Regions from separate parts of the Spongiibacter sp. C9W genome, predicted to be linked through region 4. Evidence: predicted binding sites of a transcription regulator. Region 4 holds the regulator's gene; each other region holds the start of a gene.
What was found. Region 4 encodes sigma-54, which starts transcription at its own class of promoters, with help from an activator protein. Its sites were predicted from a motif close to TGGCACANNNNTTGCNNT; they were not measured.
Positions count from the first base shown of each region.

Region 1: glnL (nitrogen regulation protein NR(II)) is a predicted target of sigma-54. The motif match lies at 2,529-2,546, and genes of this name have one in related genera.
Region 2: AC2Q8J_RS00840 (CmpA/NrtA family ABC transporter substrate-binding protein) is a predicted target of sigma-54. The motif match lies at 2,780-2,797, and genes of this name have one in related genera.
Region 3: AC2Q8J_RS06515 (WecB/TagA/CpsF family glycosyltransferase) is a predicted target of sigma-54. The motif match lies at 2,673-2,690, and genes of this name have one in related genera.

Region 1 covers NZ_CM170672.1:1,805,318-1,810,166, forward strand. Annotated here, with positions in the region: gene glnA (glutamate--ammonia ligase) at 337-1,743, shown strand; gene AC2Q8J_RS08590 (DUF4124 domain-containing protein) at 1,861-2,361, shown strand; gene glnL (nitrogen regulation protein NR(II)) at 2,580-3,653, shown strand; gene ntrC (nitrogen regulation protein NR(I)) at 3,650-4,849, shown strand, end outside.
Region 2 covers NZ_CM170672.1:189,772-194,620, reverse strand. Annotated here, with positions in the region: gene AC2Q8J_RS00855 (glutamine--tRNA ligase/YqeY domain fusion protein) at 1-1,275, opposite strand, end outside; gene AC2Q8J_RS00850 (peptidylprolyl isomerase) at 1,426-1,920, shown strand; gene AC2Q8J_RS00845 (UDP-2,3-diacylglucosamine diphosphatase) at 1,924-2,646, shown strand; gene AC2Q8J_RS00840 (CmpA/NrtA family ABC transporter substrate-binding protein) at 2,846-4,144, shown strand; gene AC2Q8J_RS00835 (ANTAR domain-containing response regulator) at 4,141-4,707, shown strand; gene AC2Q8J_RS00830 (MiaE family protein) at 4,726-4,849, opposite strand, start outside.
Region 3 covers NZ_CM170672.1:1,360,657-1,365,505, forward strand. Annotated here, with positions in the region: gene AC2Q8J_RS06510 (response regulator) at 1-2,516, shown strand, start outside; gene AC2Q8J_RS06515 (WecB/TagA/CpsF family glycosyltransferase) at 2,722-3,963, shown strand; gene AC2Q8J_RS06520 (polysaccharide biosynthesis/export family protein) at 4,204-4,849, shown strand, end outside.
Region 4 covers NZ_CM170672.1:2,899,927-2,904,775, forward strand. Annotated here, with positions in the region: gene AC2Q8J_RS13780 (HPr family phosphocarrier protein) at 1-28, opposite strand, end outside; gene rapZ (RNase adapter RapZ) at 47-904, opposite strand; gene ptsN (PTS IIA-like nitrogen regulatory protein PtsN) at 907-1,356, opposite strand; gene hpf (ribosome hibernation-promoting factor, HPF/YfiA family) at 1,386-1,673, opposite strand; gene AC2Q8J_RS13800 (RNA polymerase factor sigma-54) at 1,743-3,236, opposite strand; gene lptB (LPS export ABC transporter ATP-binding protein) at 3,380-4,105, opposite strand; gene lptA (lipopolysaccharide transport periplasmic protein LptA) at 4,107-4,664, opposite strand; gene lptC (LPS export ABC transporter periplasmic protein LptC) at 4,651-4,849, opposite strand, start outside.

The DNA.
Region 1 (4,849 bases), 1.1 Mb from region 4:
AAAACGCTTCAGCTCCGCAGAAACCCCGACAACGCACCAAAATGAAACACCAGAGCACCATATTGGTGCGCACTTTTTGGCAAAACGCACAGTTTTCAGGCAAAGTGGGTTTTTCGCTCGGATTTTGAACAAAAAACCAGCACAAAAATATGGCACGCATATTGCTCTATAAATTTCGAACAGAAACAGCGGCGCCACGGCCCGCAGCGCATATGCGTGTTTACTTTCGGTTCTATGCAGATGTCGCTATGCGGCACGCGGCAATGAACCTATAATCGCCACTGCTTTCGGCCACGCCGAATCGACTACAAGACTCTATATTGGAGGATGTTAAGAATGTCAGAGAACACTCTGAAGTTAATCGCCGATAATGACGTGAAGTGGGCGGACCTGCGCTTCACCGACACTAAAGGTAAAGAACAACACGTCACCATGCCGGTGAGCGAAATCGACGCGGGCTTCTTCGAAGAAGGCAAAATGTTCGATGGCTCATCGATCTCAGGCTGGAAAGGCATTAACGAGTCAGACATGATCCTCATGCCGGACGACGAGGCCTCTGTTCTCGACCCCTTCACCGACGAGCCCACTATTATCATTCGCTGCGGCATCGTTGAGCCTTCTACTATGCAGGGCTACAACCGTGACCCACGCTCTATCGCTCAGCGCGCCGAAGACTACATGCGCTCTGCCGGCATCGCCGACAGCGCACTGTTTGGTCCCGAGCCCGAGTTCTTCGTGTTTGACGACGTGAAGTGGAAAGTGGCAATGGAAGGCGCGAGCTACGCGATTTCTTCTGACGAAGCCGCCTGGGTTTCTGGCAACAGCTTCGAAGAAGGCAACACTGGTCACCGTCCTGGCGTTAAAGGCGGTTACTTCCCCGTACCACCTGTCGACAGCCTGCACGACCTGCGCGCAGCAATGTGTAACGCAATGACCGACATGGGTCTGGAAGTTGAAGTACACCACCACGAAGTAGGTACTGCTGGTCAGTGTGAAATCGGTGTTGGCCCTAACTCTGCTGTGAAAAAAGCTGACGAAGTACAGGTACTTAAGTACTGCGTACACAACGTCGCTCACGCCTACGGCAAGACCGCTACTTTCATGCCCAAGCCAGTTGTCGGCGACAACGGTAGCGGTATGCACGTGCACATGTCACTGAGCAAAGACGGCCAAAACCTGTTTACTGGCGACGCTTACGGCGGCCTGTCTGAAACAGCACTGTACTACATCGGCGGTATCATCAAGCACGCTCGCGCGATCAACGCCTTTGCCAACGCTTCTACTAACTCGTACAAGCGCCTGGTTCCCGGCTTTGAAGCACCTGTTATGCTGGCTTACTCAGCACGTAACCGCTCAGCGTCTATCCGTATTCCATTCATCACCAACCCGAAAGCACGCCGCGTAGAAGTTCGCTTCCCAGATCCCTCTGCGAACCCCTACCTGGCATTCGCGGCCCTGCTGATGGCTGGCCTTGACGGTATCCAGAACAAGATCCACCCTGGCGATGCGGCAGACAAAGATCTGTACGACCTGCCTGCAGAAGAAGCGGCTGAAATCCCGACTGTTGCGTCTAGCCTCGAGCAAGCGCTGCAAGCACTGGATGCAGACCGCGCCTTCTTGACCGCTGGCGGCGTATTCGACGACGACATGATCGATGCTTACATCGAGCTGAAGTCTGAGGAAATCGAGCGCCTGAACATGACAACTCACCCCGTTGAGTTCGACATGTACTACAGCGTTTAATACGCCTTGTGCGAAAAAGCCCGCTTCGGCGGGCTTTTTTTTGCCTGTCATTTTTTAAACCTTGCCGCGCCTATCAACTCGTCGCACACTACAGAAAAGTGATAGCGAGGGCTTTTTATGTATCGTCTGCTGAGCCTTATTTGCGTAGCGAGCGTGCTCTGCAGCCCACTGCATGCAGAAATCTATCGTCATACCGACGAACAGGGCCGCACCGTTTACAGCGACTCTCCCCGCGACGGCGGCAGCCCGGTCGATCTACCCCCGGTAAACACCACGCCGGCTGTGTCGCCACCGCCACCGGCCAAGCTGGACCGACATGCCACCCCCGTACCGGCCTCAGTCAAGGTACAAATCATCCAGCCGCGCGACGGCCAGGTATTCCCCAATGGCCGCATTCCCACCACTGTTAATGTAAAGCTTGAGCGCCCCCTGCGCGGCGACGAGAGCCTGCGCATCGCCGTCAATGGCAAAACCCTTAGCCGGGGAAGCGCCACCTCTGCACGCATTGAGCACCTGAGCCGCGGCCGGCACCAAATCAGCGCAGAAGTCCTCGGCCCAAACGGGGAAAAGCTGAGTCGAGACACTGTTTCAGTCGTGGCCCACTGGCCAAACAACTGACCCTCCAGCCAAGCTATACACAAAGCACCAAATTGGTGCACACTAAGACAATAGCGGCGGTCGAGCGCGCCATCGCGGGGCCAGCCCCAGCGGCGCAGCACCGCGGCACGCCATATACAACGCCCAATTAGCGCCCACTCAATAACAACGCCCCCATTCCGGGGCACTGGCCTAATTATTGCTTTGCAATGAACCATAATGAAGACAGTGGCGAGCCCATGCCCCCAGCGAATTTGCACCACCACATACTCGACAACCTGAAAACGGCGATCCTACTGGTCGAGCCCAACCTCACCGTGAGTTATATCAACCCGGCGGCAGAGTCGCTGCTGGCGGTGTCTGACCAGCGCATCCACGGCGAGGCCATCACCCACCTTTTTCACGAAGACGAAGACACCGTTGTGAAACTGCTGGACGCCATCAACAACCGCGAGGCATTCACTAAACGGGAAACAGTATTAACCCTGCGCTCCGGCGACGAAATCACGGTGGACTATGCGGTAACGCCGATTGTGGAACACCCGCGAACGTCTCTTATCATCGAGCTGCAGCCGCTGGATCGACTGCTTCGCATCAGTCGCGAAGAAGGCCTGCTATCTTCCCAGCAAAACAGCAAAGCGCTGCTGCGCGGCATTGCCCACGAAGTGAAAAACCCGCTCGGCGGCTTGCGCGGTGCGGCACAACTTCTGGCACGCGAACTCGACGACCCGCGCCTGCACGATTACACCAACATCATTATCGAAGAGGCCGACCGCCTGCGAAACCTCGTCGACAATATGCTGGGGCCCAATAAGATGCCCAACCAGCTGCCCACCAATATCCATGAAGTGCTGGAGCGCGTGCGCCAGCTAGTGGAAGTTGAGGGAGGCGAGGAGTTAAGCATCATCCGCGATTACGACCCCAGCATCCCCGACATCATCGGCGATCGCGAGCAATTAATTCAGGCGGTACTCAACATCGTCCGCAACGCGCTTCAGGCGCTGAAACAATCCCCTCCTGAAGACGGCGCACAAATTACCCTGCGCAGCAGAACGCTGCGCCAATTTACCATTGGCTCTCACCGCCACCGACTGGTGTGCCGCGTGGACATTATTGATAACGGCCCGGGCATACCCGAAGACCTGGCACCGTCGATATTCCTGCCAATGATCAGCGGCCGCGCCGACGGCTCTGGGCTTGGACTGTCGATCTCACAGTCCATTCTCAACCATCACCAAGGCCTTATTGAATGCCACAGCGAACCCGGTCGCACGGAGTTTTCGCTGTTTATACCCGTGGAGCAAAACCGATGAGCTATAGCAACACCGTATGGATTGCCGACGACGACAAATCGATTCGCTGGGTACTCGAAAAAGCCCTCAACCAGGCCGGCATTGAAACCCGCAGCTTCGAAAATGGCGATGCCCTGCTTGCTCAGCTGGAGTCGGGGGTGCCCGACGCGGTTATCAGCGATATCCGCATGCCGGGTATCGATGGCTTAAAACTGCTGTCGCGCATCAGCGACATCCACCCCGGTTTGCCGGTGATTATTACCACCGCCCACTCAGATCTGGATAGCGCCGTTGCCTCCTATCAAGGAGGCGCCTTTGAATACCTGCCCAAACCCTTCGACGTCGACGAGGTATTGGCAACAACCCAGCGCGCCCTGCAACACGCCAATAAAAACCGCCCGGTACTGCCCGAGGAAGTGCCGCTGGAGAGCACCGAAATTATCGGCGAAGCACCCGCGATGCAGGAGGTGTTTCGCGCCATTGGCCGCTTGTCCCAGTCCAATATCACGGTACTGATTAACGGCGAATCCGGTACCGGTAAAGAGCTTGTCGCCCAGGCCCTCCACCGCCACAGCCCGAGGGCCAGCAAACCTTTTATCGCGCTGAATATGGCTGCGATCCCCAAGGACCTGATGGAATCGGAACTCTTTGGCCACGAAAAAGGGGCCTTCACCGGTGCCACTGCCCAGCGTCGCGGACGCTTTGAGCAGGCCGATGGCGGTACGCTTTTTCTGGACGAAATAGGCGATATGCCCGCCGAAACCCAAACCCGCCTGTTGCGGGTACTCGCCGACAGTGAGTTCTACCGCGTGGGGGGGCATACCCCGGTGAAAGTCGATGTTCGCATTATCGCGGCCACCCACCAAAATCTTGAAAAGCTGGTGCAAGACAACAGCTTTCGCGAGGATTTATTTCATCGCCTAAACGTTATCCGCATCCACCTCCCCAAACTTGCCGAGCGCCGGGAAGACATTCCCAAACTGATGCAGCACTTCTTTACCATTGCCGGCAATGAACTCAATGTGGAGCCCAAGCGCCTGCTGCCCGACACAGAGGAATACCTCAGCCAACTCGATTGGCCCGGCAACGTTCGGCAATTGGAGAACACCTGCCGCTGGCTAACGGTGATGGCATCGGGACGGGAGATTCACCTTAATGACCTGCCCCCCGAACTGCTGGAGCACAGCGACAGCGAAGCGGCACCCGCGGCTAACTGG
Region 2 (4,849 bases), 770 kb from region 4:
CACCTGCTCAGCGAGCAGCACATAGGCATTGCGCAGCCGCACTTTTTTACCCAGCACCAGCCGTTTGAACTTCTTGTTCGCCTCTTCACGGAAATCATCACGCTCGATATATACCTCGCGCGTGAACGGTAGCTGGCGCTCACCCAGGTCATCGCGATTGGGGTGGCCCGGTGCACCAAGCTGTTCCACCTGGCCCTGCGGGTAATTGTGAATAACCAGCTTAAGCGGATCCATCACGCACATTGCGCGCGGCGCATTTTTATCGAGATCATCGCGGATCGCGTGCTCAAGCATCGCCATGTCGACAATCCCCTCACTGCGGGCCACACCCACCATCTCGCAAAAGTGGCGCAGCGCTGCAGGCGTAAAGCCACGGCGACGCATCCCGGCAATAGTCGGCATGCGCGGGTCATCCCAGCCAGCGACAATATTCTCGTCAACCAGAGCTTTCAATTTGCGCTTGCTGGTAACGGTGTAATTGATATTCAGGCGCGCAAATTCATACTGCTTGGGCTCGGCCGGCACCGGCAGATTTTCTATAAACCATTCGTACAGCGGGCGATGATCTTCAAACTCCAAGGTGCAGATAGAGTGCGTAATCCCCTCAATGGCATCGGACTGACCGTGAGTGAAGTCGTAGGTAGGATAAATACACCACTTATCACCCGTTTGGTGATGGGTCTGCTTGCGAATGCGATAAATGATCGGGTCGCGCAAATTGATATTCGGCGCTGACATATCGATTTTGGCACGCAGCACTTTCGCGCCCTCTTCGTATTCACCGTTGCGCATCGCCTCAAACTCAGCGAGGTTCTCTTCAGGGCTGCGCTCGCGAAAGGGACTGTTTCGGCCCGGCTCAGTTAACGTGCCGCGATACTCTCGCGCCTGCTCTGCGCTAAGTTCGCACACGTATGCCTTGCCGGCGTTGATCAATGCCACCGCGTAGTCATAGAGCGTGTCAAAATAATCAGAGGCATAGCGTACTGGCCCTGCCCACTGATAGCCCAACCACTGAATATCTTCCTGAATAGCATCAATATAGGCCTGCTCTTCCTTGGCAGGGTTGGTGTCGTCGAAACGCAAATGACACTGGCCGCCAAAATGCTCAGCCAGACCAAAATTCAGGCAAATCGACTTGGCGTGACCAATATGTAAAAAGCCATTGGGCTCCGGAGGAAATCGGGTGACCAGTGAACCACTCAGGCGGCCTTCCTCGATATCCTTGCGGATGATGCCGCGCAAAAAGTTATTACCAGTGACGTCTTGTTCACTCATTGAATCGCAAATCTCTTGGTTTATTGCGCCAGTGACAGGCGCACGATGCATAAAGGTTGTCGACGGCAAACGTAGGCCCGGTTTCGCCGCCAATGCAAAAACCGTATTATAGCGGCTTTAATTTCGGCTTATAAGCGAGAATCAACGCAAATGGTTATCTTTAAAACAAATTTTGGTGACATCAAGATCGAACTCGACTTCGAAAACGCGCCCAAGACCGCAGAAAATTTTAAGCAGTACGTTGAGGAAGGCTTTTACGACGGCACCATCTTCCACCGCGTTATCGACGGCTTTATGATTCAAGGCGGCGGTTTCGAGCCCGGCATGAAACAAAAAGCAACCCGCGAGCCCATTGAAAACGAAGCAGATAATGGCCTCAAAAACACTGTTGGCACCCTGGCAATGGCACGCACCATGGACCCACACTCTGCCAGCGCGCAATTCTTTATCAATGTGAAAGACAACGACTTCCTGAACCACAGCGGCAAAAACATGCAGGGCTGGGGCTACGCGGTATTTGGCAAAGTCAGCGAAGGTATGGACGTTGTTGAAAAAATTAAAGCGGTACGCACTACCAGCGCCGCGGGTCATCAAGACGTTCCCGCCGACGATGTGATCATCGAAAAAGCGGAGTGGCAAGGCTAGGCTATGCGCAGTCTGTTTATTTCAGACTTGCACCTTGACGAGCAGCGCCCGGATATCACCCGGGCGTTCTGCCAGTTTCTGCAAGACGACGCCTCCAAGGCGAACGCGCTCTACATTCTTGGCGACTTCTTTGAGAGCTGGCTGGGCGACGATGACAGTAGTCCCCTGATTGAGCAGGTCAAAACCGCCCTCCTCGAACTCAGCAATACCGGCTGCCAAGTGTATTTTATGCACGGCAATCGTGACTTCTTAGTCGGTGATGCATTTTGCCAAGCGGTCTCGGCAACACGCCTCGACGACCCCTGCGTGATCGACTTACTCGGCGAGCCCACGCTGTTGATGCATGGCGATAGCCTATGCACTGGCGACGCCGAATATATGCAGTTCCGGGCAATGGCTCGCTCTCCAGAGTGGCAGGCACAGGTGTTAAGCAAAAGTCTTAGCGAGCGCCGCGCCCTCGCCAAACAGCTGCGCGCCGCCAGCAGTGAAGCCAATAGCAACAAGGCCGAAGATATCATGGACGTCACGCCCTCAGAGGTAGAACGCATCATGACCCAGCATCATTGCCAGCGACTGATTCACGGCCACACTCATCGTCCCGCGCGACATGCTTTTACCCTTAACAACAAGCCAGCCGAACGCATCGTACTCGGCGACTGGCACCGCCAAGGCTGGGTGCTCGATTGCAAGGATAGCGAGATCGTACTCCGCGCCTTCGATATTTAAATTGCGCACCACTTTTGGGCGTTTGCGAAAGGCCGCCCCAAACTCGCGCACTTTCTTTTTCACTGGGGCGGTATGGCATGCTCGTCATTAGCGCCCACACTGCACAACGCACCCCGAAAGCCCCCAAGAAGACTGGCATAAGTATTGCTGAGTTACCCCGTATATAACGACCAATACGGTAATATCAGGAACTCTTGGCATGCCCCACCCCACAACGGCAACACCGCCAGAAAAGCCGCGCCTGCGGCTGGGCTTCATCCCTCTCACGGATTGCGCACCCTTGGTCATTGCCTTTGAGAAAGGCTACTTCGCAGCAGAAGGCCTTGACGTTGAGCTTTGCCGGGAAACCTCATGGGCCGCCATTCGCGACAAAGTAGGCTTGGGAATTCTGGATGGGGCGCAGATGCTCGCCTCCATGCCACTGGCCAGCCGACTCGGCATTGGCGGTCCACGTTTCGATTTTGTCAGCGGCATGGTTCTGGATCTCAACGGCAATGCCATTACGCTCAGCAATGAGCTGTTCCAACACCTGGCTGCTATTGACCCCCATTCCGCTCGCTGCCCCAGCGCCGCCGCAGGGGCACTAAAGCAGCACCTTCAAGTGCGCGAGGCGTCAGCGGCGCCCTTGCGCCTGGGCATCGTTTACCCCTGCTCAACCCAAAGTTTTGAGCTGCGTTATTGGCTGGCGAGCGCTGGCATCGACCCCGAGCGCGATGTCGAGCTGGTCGTGGTACCACCACCGAAGATGGTTACCGCGTTGAGCGAGGGTAATATCGACGGCTTTTGTGTTGGCGAACCGTGGAATACGCTGGCCGTTCAACAACGACTCGGGCATGTCGTGGCGACCAAATACCAATTGTGGAACAACAGCCCGGAGAAAGTCTTCGCCGTCACCGAGCAATGGAGCCACCATCATCCCAACAGCCACCGAGCAGTGCTTCGAGCGCTGCTTCGGGCCTGCCAATGGCTGGATAAAAAAGAGAACCGTCGTCGCGCCGCCAAGATCATTAGTCAAGCTGCCTATATCGCCCTACCCGAGGACACTGTTGCGCTATCACTCCGTGGCTTCTCTCAGCGCCATCACGGGGAAGCCCCGGAAGAGGTGGCCGACTTCCATGTTTTCCACCGCTACTGCGCCAACTTTCCCTGGCTGAGCCACATTGATTGGTACATCTCACAAATGTACCGCTGGCAACTGTTAAAAATGCCCATCAAACTCGACGACACGGCAAGGGCCATTTTCAAACCCGACTTATATCGCCAGGTCGCCGCCTCCCTGGGAATCGACAGCCCCCAGATCGACCGCAAAACGGAGGGCAATCTGCCTCAGAAAATGCTGTTTTCAGACTCCCAGCAGCTGGGACCCAACCAGTTTATAGATGGAAAAATCATTGGGGTTGGCGGGACCTTAAAGTATCTCGAAGCGCTGCCGCTACCAGAGCCCGAATTGTCGGCACTGCGACTTATGAACCCCCAACAGGCATCGGCACGCGGATGAGAGCACTACTTATCGACCTAGCACCTGAGGACGTCAAGCACTTGGCAACAGCACTCGCTCGCGCCGGTATCGAATGCAGAAGCACGGAAAAGGACAGCGACCTGTACGATGAGCTGGAGCGCTGGCCACCGGAGCTCATTTTCGCCCGCACTGGCTCGCCACGGCGCGATGTGCTGGAACATGTCGCCCATACCCGGCGCGACAGCCCCCAAACCATTATCAGTCTCTTCGGCAGAGCATCTGAGGGGATCGCTCGGCTAGCCGCCGAACTGGATATCAGCCTTTACGCCATCAGCAGCCTTCGCGACAGTTTGCTGCAAGCGTTAATTGATATCGCGATTAGCGAGCTTCACAGCCATCAGCAGTTGCACACTGAAGTCGCTGCTGCGCAATTTTCATCCAAACAGCGGCTGAAAACCCATGAAGCTATCACCTTCATCGTGGACAACTTCTCGCTTGCTCCTCACCAGGCCGAGGCCCTGCTAAAGAAAAATGCACAGCGGCAAAACCGCAGTGTTGAAGACTTAGCGGATCAACTGCTCAGCACCGGCTCCATGGGCTAGACCAGCTCAGCCGGCACCTTAGGCTGCGAGCAGCGGCCCGCTATGGAACCGGAACACCTCATCAGGCGTGAGAATCAACTCCTTCTCTCGCTCACAAAACAGCGCGACACGCGGCGCAATGGGCTCGTCTGAATAGCGCTGT
Region 3 (4,849 bases), 1.5 Mb from region 4:
GGGCGGCGGCTGGCGTCGCATCGCGAAGCTTTGCCGCAACCATGGATGGCGAGCCGCTTATCCTCCACCTTACGGCCTCTGATGAGCCGTCGGGGCGTTTTCTACTGACGATTTACCCCGATCGATTGGGGCTGAGTCGTATTCAACGCCAGCAAAAGCACCTGGAAATCATCTCCCGTTCACTGTACGAGTCCAGCCTCGACGCCATCATTACCATTGATGACACGAGCGTCATCCATGAATTTGGCAGCTCAGCGGAACAACTCTTTGGCTATACCCGGGAAGAGGTGGTTGGTAAACATGTGGCGGACATCGTCATTCCCCACGGCATGAGAAAATCTCACAACGAGGGCATGGACAACTTCAATAAGACCCGGCAGGGGCCTGTGCTGAATACGCGGATAGAAGTAGAAGCTATCCGGCGAGATGGCAGCCTCTTCCCCTGCGAGCTAACCGTTGTTCCCACTGCCGAATTCGAAGGGCAAACCTTCTTTACCGCAACCATTCGAGACATTACAACGCGGATAGAGCGGGAAAAAGCACTTACTCAGGCAAGGGAAACCGCGGTTGCAAGCAGTAAGGCTAAATCCCGCTTTCTCGCGCATATGAGCCACGAGATTCGCTCGCCCCTGAACGCCGTTATTGGCTGTATGGACCTGTTGCTTGAAGGCGATTTATCCACCGAGCAACGCATGCTGGCAGAGACCTCACTTGCGGCAGGCAATAGTTTATTAAGCGTCATTGAAGACGTATTGGACTTTTCAAAAATCGAGTCCGGACAACAAGAAATTCACTCCAGCAAGTTCAGCTTATTAGAGCAATGTGAGCGCGTGATGGAGGTATCAACCATTCGCGCGGTAAATAAAGATATCGAGATCTCCGCCTGCATCGACCCCCGCATACCGAAAACGGTAATCAGTGACCTGAGCTTTGTACGGCGTATCGTCACCAACCTTCTCGATAACGCGATTAAGTTCACTGACTCTGGCGGCGTAAATCTAAAAATCTCTCAAACCGATGAAAAACTGGCTGACGGCCGACTCGGGCTGGTACTTGAAGTGCGCGATTCGGGGGTTGGGATTTCAGAAGAGGATCAAGAGAAGTTATTTAATGAATTCTCTCAAGTAGATAATAGTGACAGCGCCGTTCACGGTGGCACGGGCCTTGGCTTAGTCATATGTAAAAAACTGACTGAATTGCTCGACGGTCGAATCTCGCTGACGAGCAAAAAAGGCGAAGGCTGCCGGTTCCGCGTTGAGATACCGGTCAATGCAAGCAACACTAACCTCCCCAGCCTGGCAAAGCCAAAACGCGCAACAGGCAAGCTGTTTTTGCGGAGCGACAACAAAACACTGCTTGCCAGCATACTGCAACAAGCGGACTGGCTGGGCATAGAAGCCGTCGCAATTCGTGCCTTAGAGAACCTTCCGAAATTATCTGCACGCGACATACTGATCGTGGACATGCGCTGCTTTGCCACACCGGAAAAATTGAGCACGTTATTGATGGCGCAGCAGATCCCCATTCAACAAGTGGTGCTGTACAACCGCAATTTTTCGGCGGAACTCTTGCAACACAGCAGCAAGGCCGGCTTCCAACATATGATGTATCGCCCCTTTCGGCCGAGCCAGCTCCTTGCCATTCTCGACGGCGACGCCGAATCGGAGCCCGCCAATGAACACATCACCGACGAAATAAACCCAAGCCGGCACAAGCTCCTACTCGCAGAGGATAACGAAGCGAACCAGTTAGTCGCGAAGACTCTGTTGTTGCGCGCCGGCTATCAAGTCGACATCGTCGCCAACGGCATTGAGGCATTAATGGCCGTAACCAGTGGCCGCTACGACTTGGTGCTAATGGACTTGCGTATGCCTGAAATGGACGGTTTAGAGGCAACCCGACACATCCGCCAATTGCCCGGTAAAGAGCGCAACACCCCAATTATCGCAATGACCGCCAATGCCTTCGATACCGATGTAAAGCGCTGTGAAGACGCGGGCATGGATGGTTTCCTGTCTAAACCGGTAAACCGCGATGAATTGCTGAACACACTTGAGTCCTGGCTGCCTGTTGAACAAACCGCTGCGTCCAGTTCCCAAGATGACGCGGGCAACACCGCAACACTCACTGCAGCGCTGTATGCCGCGGAGATAGACACCACGATCCTTGAACAACTCATTGTCGATACAGGGTTAGAGACCGCGCTCATTATTTTAAAAATGGTCGTGGAGCAGCTTGATAAGTTGCAGTCTCTGACAGCAGCGATTGCGGACTCCGCCGATCAACCAGCACTTGCCGGGCTTCGCGACGCCGTACACTCCGCAAAAAGTAATCTTGGTTATTGCGGCGCAACGTCGTTGCAGGACTATTGTTTGCATATCGAAAAATGCTGCGATGCTGAAAATACCCAACTTCTTATGGAGCTACTTTCGGTATCCGGCGAGAAATTCTCGTCAGGCAAAGAAGCCCTCCATCATGCCATCGCTGAGTTAGAAGCGCGGTCAGTCTCAGCCTAATGTTTCGCGCAGTGCGGCTTAGCATCACCGGCAAGCCAGTTGCATTGCAAAATGCAAATCATGCTGGCTATCGAACCACTCTCTGCGCCGTTAAAAACCCACCTAACCCTTTGGCAATCACTTATAAATCATAGACTTAAAATAATTTTACGCGCCTGGCACAGGCATTGCCCCTTTAGCTCTAAACAGCCGAGAGGATGCCAGCATGCGCCATCACACCGTTTACAACAAATCGCTCAGCGCCCAGCCACGCTGTGTAAAAAAAACAGACCGTATATTGGCAGTGGCAGCCGCGTTAGCCTTCGCTCCGTGGCTTTTCGTTCATAGCCTTTTTCGCCTGATTAAAGGCAAAAAAATCGTTGACCGCGTCACCTTGCACAGCGCTGCTGGTGATGGCGTGCCCGCCTTACTGCTGCACGATCAGGTAAATCTCAGTCGCCTGCCGTTGCTCCTAAACGTTATTAAAGGCGAGCTGGCACTGGTCGGTTACCGAGCGCGCACCGAGCAAGAGCCCGCTGCAGCGGGTACCGAAACCCTGAATCCAGGTATGTTTTCACTGTTCGAACTGCGACGAATTTCTGGTATCGACTTTATCGACGAAGAGGCCTGCAATCTCGAATACGCCGACAAGCAGGGATTCAAAACAGACGCTGCCATCATCGGCAAATCGCTGCTGGCGGGACTGCTGTACAACGGCGGCAAAGCCCTGAAAGACGTCGACAGTTTTACGATTTTTGGCGTAAACATCGCCAACATCTCAATGGAAAACGCACTTTCGGTGATTAATAAGCACGTGACACATCGACATCGTGCGACAGTTTTCTTCGCGAACGCCCACACCTTAAATCTCGCCTACAACAACAGCGAACTGCGATCACAACTGAATCAAGCAGACTATATGCTGCCCGATGGCAGCGGTATCGAAATGGCCTGTCGGCGCAACGGTATTCGCCGTAAGGGCAATATAAACGGCACCGATATGCTGCCTTTGCTGTGCGAACAACTCGCCCAACACGGCCAGCGCCTGTTCATGCTCGGCGGTGAAGACGGAATTGCCGATGCCGCGATGCAGGCAATGTTGAAGCAACAGCCACACTTGCGAAGCGCCGGCACACAGCACGGCTATTTCGACAAACAGCACTGCCAGGACATCGTCGATAAAATTAACGATAGCAGGGCGGACGTGCTGCTGGTCGGCATGGGTCAACCCCTACAGGAACAGTGGATTCTCGCGCACCGGGAGCAACTGAATAGCCCAGTCGTCATCGCCGTTGGCGGCTTGTTCGACTTCTATGCCGAGAAGGTCTCCCGGGCGCCCCTGTGGCTGCGTGAGTTGGGTATGGAATGGATTTGGCGGCTACTACAAGAACCGGGCCGGATGTGGAAGCGCTACATCATTGGCAACCCTCTGTTTCTAATCAGGCTGCGGCAGGCCAGCCAGAGCTAAGGATCGCACCACATCGTATACCGCCACTGCGGTGGCGCACCCTCCAGCAATATGATTCGCAAAATGCAAACGCAAGGCACGATTTGCATTTTGCAATTTCCCGCCCTCGACAAAAAACACTATCCTACTGTTTTTAAAGCATATTTTTATTCACGCCAGCTGGCACGCCACCTGCAATATTCAAGATATGCCGTCTCACAATAGCAGTGAGATCAACCTAATCAGCAGCAGGAAAGCGCTATGAACATTGCCAAATGGACCCTATCTGCACACCGCCTTTTCACGCCGCGACGCTGCCGTCGCGCCGTCCTCGCCAGTGTCGCATTAACACTGGCGGCCTGTGCGTCGATGCCGGATATTTCGACAAGCCTGCCTGAGCGCGACAAGTCAGAGGTGGAACAACGCCACGAATTTAGCAGTCGCATGGCGGTGAATACCTGCTCGACCGATGGCAGCGGCATGGCGCTGAACAGTGCGGACTATCGTGTCGATGAACCCTTAGCACAGCAGTGGCGAAATCCCGGTACCCCGCGATCGTTAAACAGCCAAGGCCGGCGCTTGCTGCCACTGTCACCCGGCGACAGGATCGAAATTCGCATCCATGAAGGGGAGGAGTTCAGCGGCGAGTACTTGGTTAACCACGATGGCAATATTGAGCTTCCCTACCTCGCTCCGGTGCAGGTGGTTGGACTGGACACCGAAGAAGTGGAGAACCGCCTGCGCATCATGCTGGTTGCCCAACAAATGTTTCTCGCCCACACCCTTCACATCAGTGTGCGCCCGCTTCAGTGGGCCCCCATTATGGTTTCGGTGTCAGGCGCTGTATTTGAGCCTGGCCGCGTACTCATCAACGACCTGATTCCCGCGCAGACCGACGACAGTAAAA
Region 4 (4,849 bases):
TGATGATAGGAATTTGGATTTCTTGCATCGCCTTGTCCAGCCCAGGTTAGTGCTGAAGTTCGCGGTGGCGAACTTGCAGGCCAGGACAGGTGTCGCGAAGCGCCTTAGCCAGCTTTTCGGCCATGTATACTGAGCGATGTTGTCCACCCGTGCAACCGATCGCGATGGTGAAGTAGCTGCGACCGGCAGATTCTATCTCAGGCAGCCAGCGCAGCAGGTAAGTGAGTATGTCGTTATACATCTGTTGGACTTGCGGCTGGGCATCTAGGAAGTGCTGAACGGCCTCGTCGCGGCCGCTAAGGCTGCGCAGCGCCTCGTCCCAGTGAGGGTTGGGGAGCATGCGCAGGTCGTAGACCTGGTCGGCATCAATGGGCAGGCCGCGCTTAAAGCCAAAGGACTTTAGCTGTAATGCCATGCGGCTAGCGTCGACGCCGAGAACGCGGTCACGTATGGTGGCGCGCAATTGATGCACAGTCATGTCGCTACTATCGATGGTCAGCGATGCCTCTGCGACAATGGGCTCCAACAGCGCAGACTCTTGCTTTATCGCGTCGCTAAGCGGCTGGGAGTCGGTGCTCAGCGGATGCCGTCGGCGGGTCTCGCTAAAACGCTTAATGAGCTTGTCGTCGCTGGCATCCAAAAAAAGAATACGCAAGCTGGCCAGGCTTCGAACTTGTTTGCACAGTTCTTGGAAGCGGGCGAGCTCTGTTTGTGAGTTTCTCGCATCGATACAGACAGCAACCTGCTGATGAACTTTCAGTGTGCTTTGAGAGAGTTCGGTAACGAGTGCGGGCAGCAGTGACACCGGCAGGTTGTCGATGGCGTAAAAGCCTTCGTCTTCGAGCTGGTGCAGCGCCGTGCTTTTGCCCGAACCTGAGCGGCCGCTGAGAATAATAAGCTTCACGCCTAGCTCGCTACCGCACGTTCATAAAGACTGCTGTCGCTGTCTGCGCTGCGAAGCTGCTGGCGGAAAGCGTCATCGTTGAAGGCGTTGGCCAAGCTTGCCAATACTTTAATGTGTTCGTCGTGTGCTTCGGCAGGAACGATCAACGCAAACACTAAGTCCACGGGTTGGTCGTCTATCGCTTCGAAGTCGATAGGCTCGGCAAGTTTAAGCAGCATGCCGGTAATTTCGGTGCACTGCTGGCTGCGACAGTGGGGAATCGCAACCCCGTGCCCGATACCGGTGCTTCCGAGTCGCTCGCGGGCGAGCAGTTCGTTGAACAGTTCGTCGGCGTTGAATTGCGCATTATCCTCACTGACAAAAATAGAAATTTGTTCCAGTAGGCGTTTCTTGCTGCCCACAGACGTACCGCAGTGGGTACGTCCGGGGCTGAGTATTGAATCAAGGGTCATGTTTACGTTTCCGGAACATCCCCGGGCCTTTAGTGGCCCAGGTTTTTCTCCTTGTGTTTAATAAGCTGGCGATCGAGCTTGTCGGTGAGGCTGTCGATGGCCGCGTACATATCCTCTGATTCACAGGTGGCGAACAGATCGGCGCCGGCCACATGTACGGTGGCTTCAGCTTTTTGAACCAGCTTTTCTACTGACAAGGTAACGTCGGTATTGGTGATATTGTCGAAGTGCCGTTGCAGCTTGGCGAGTTTGTTGTTGACGTAATCGCGAAGTGCCGGGGTAACTTCAACATGGTGACCACTGACGGTTATTTGCATATCTTGCTCCTTCATCGCTGAGAACATCCGGCGCCTCCCGGCGCGTTGTTTGGGCCTTTTGGGGCCTTATTAGACCAGTCTTTTCCGTTCGTTAGAGGGCGGAATGACTAGTGATTCCCTGTACTTTGCAATGGTTCGCCGGGCAACTTTGATGCCTTGCTCGGCCAACAGTTGGGTGATTTTGCTGTCGCTTAGCGGTTTCTTGGGATTTTCTGCGGCAATTAATTTTTTGATTAGTGCACGAATCGCCGTGGAGGAGCATTCTCCTCCGGTATCGGTCGAGACGTGGCTGGAGAAAAAATATTTGAGTTCGTAGATGCCTCTCGGGGTATGCATATATTTTTGCGTGGTAACCCGTGAGATCGTCGATTCATGCATGCTCACTGCATCGGCGATATCGTGGAGCACTAGCGGTTTCATCGCTTCGTCGCCGTACTCCAGGAATCCGCGCTGATACTCAACAATTTTGGTGGCGACTTTCATCAGTGTTTCGTTGCGGCTCTGCAGACTTTTAATGAACCAGCGCGCTTCCTGGAGGTTGTCGCGAATATAGTCTTTGTCGCTGCTGGTGCCGCTGTCTTTGGCGAGCGATGCGTAGTGGCTGTTAATTTGTATTTTCGGGGCAATGTCCGGGTTTAACTCAACCAGCCAGCGGCCTTCTTTTTTGCTGACGAATACGTCTGGTACCACATACTCCGTTTCGTCGTTGCCCACGCAGTCACCGGGAGTGGGGTTCAGCGTTTGAATGAGTGCCAGGGTGTCGCGCAGTTGGTCTTCTTTTAGCCGGCAGCGACGCATGATTTGGTTGTAATCACGGTTGCCGAGCTGCGGCATATGTTGCTCGACAATCTGCAGCGCTTCAGCCAAGTATGGGGTGTCTGGGGAGAGCTGTCGAAGTTGAATCAGCAAGCATTCTTGAAGGTCCTGGCCGCCAACACCTGGGGGGTCAAACTGCTGGATGAGGTGAAGGACTGCATTCACTTCTTCTATTTCGATATTGTCGTCGTCGAAGGCGTCCACCAGCTCTTCGGGGCTGACGGTGAGCCGCCCTTTTTCATCGATCGCGTCGATGATGGCATCAGCGACGATGCGGTCAAGTTCTGAGAGCCGGCTGAGGTTGAGTTGCCAGCGCAGGTGGTCCTGGAGCGACTCTGAGCTGCCGTGGCGATAGTCATTGTTGTAGTCGTCGTCGGCGCTACCGGCCGCGGAGGAGCTTGGTGCGGAGCTTTGGTAGACGTCTTCCCACTGGCTGTCTACCGGCAAATCTTCGGGGATGTCGCTGCGCTCGGCCCATTCACTGTCAGCGTCGTTGCTGGGCGCCTCCTCAGCAGAGGTCGTTTTGCTGTCAGCCTCATTGGCGTTACTTTCGCTCTGGCTGTTGCTGCTCTGGGGTTCCGGGCTGTCGCTGTCTTCCTCTACTTCCAGCAGGGGGTTGGAGTCCAGTGCCGACTGAATTTCCTGTTGAAGGTCGAGGGTGGAGAGCTGTAATAAACGAATCGCCTGTTGCAGCTGGGGCGTCATGGTCAGCTGCTGACCGACTTTTAGCTGGAGCGATTGTTTCATAGGCAATGACTTCTACTACAACCATACCTGAGGGATTAAATGCCGTTATGTAGCCATAAACGACGATGCTTCAGGGTCAGTGTAGTCCCGCAGCCGCACCGCTGCAATAGGCGTTTAAAGCAATTGCTGTGCCGATTTTTTGATCAAAGGGTAAATGTGTCGCCGAGGTAGATGTCCCGCACGATTTGGTTGTTGAGCACGGCCTCGGCATTGCCCTCAGCAACGATGCGACCTTCGCCAACTATGTAGGCTTTTTCGCAGATATCGAGGGTTTCTCGCACGTTGTGGTCGGTAATTAGGACGCCGATGCCGCGCGCCTGCAGGTGGCGAATAATCTGCTGAATATCGTTCACCGATATGGGGTCTACCCCGGCAAAGGGCTCGTCGAGCAGAATAAAACTGGGCTCGGTGGCCAGTGCTCGTGCAATTTCTACTCTGCGCCGTTCCCCGCCCGAGAGCGCCATACCCGGCGATTGGCGAATATGGGCAATGTGAAATTCTTGTAGCAGTGCATCGAGCTTTTCTTTGCGTTGCTTGCGATTCAGGTCGCTGCGGGTCTCCAATATCGCCATGATGTTGTCAGCGACGCTCAGCTTCCGAAATATGGATGCTTCCTGAGGGAGGTAGCCAACGCCGTGTTTGGCCCGACCTTGGATGGAAAGCGGTGTCAGGTCTTTGTCGTCGAGCTGAATGCGGCCGCGGTCGGCGTTGACGATGCCGACGATCATATAAAAACAGGTTGTTTTTCCCGCCCCGTTGGGACCCAACAAGCCGACTATTTCACCGCTGTTAATACTCAGGGAGACGTCTTTGATTACCTCTCTGCCTTTGTAGGCTTTAGCGAGGTTGCTGGCTTTCAATACGGGCATGTTAGCGGGGAGTCTCCGGGGTGTCGGGGGTGGTGCTTGGCGCGGGGCTATCGGTATCACTCACGCCCTGCTGAGGCTGTAGGGTCATTTGTACCCTGCCATCGAGTTTGTGGCTGCCACCATCGGCAATGACCATTTGCTTGCGCCCGCTGTATACAATGCGATCGCCACTGATCTTGGAGCCTTGATGTCGGATGGTGGCATCTTTTTGCAGCAGGATTTCCTCGGCATTTAGGCTGTATTCTATGAGTCGGGCACTGGCGACCACGACGCCTTCCCCGGCGCGGGGTTGTTGCTCAAAATGGGCGGGGCTGCCATGGGCAATAACCTTGGTTACTTTTCTGTCAGCCTCGACAATAATCAGCTTGTCTGCGCGAATAATCAGGCTGCCCTGCGACATATTGACGTTGCCCGTGTAAATGCCGCGATTGTTTTCATAGGTGGCTTTATCTGAGCTGAGGTTGATGGCCTGGCGGCGGTCATCGGGCAAGCCGTGCACGCTGCTGGCGAGGCAGAGCAGGGCGCTAATAGCGAAGGTGCGTAGATTATTGCGGTTCATAGTGTCCTTTTACCTTCGCGAGCAGCTCGACTTTCTCGTTAACGAGGTCGGCCGTCATGCCCTCCGACTGGGTTTCGCCATTGGGTAGTTGCAGTCGCAGTGGCTGATCCGTCGCAACCAGGCTTTGCTCCAGGTCAATGCTGAGTTGCTCTGTGTGGATTTGCGCTTCGCGAATTAAGTCTTCA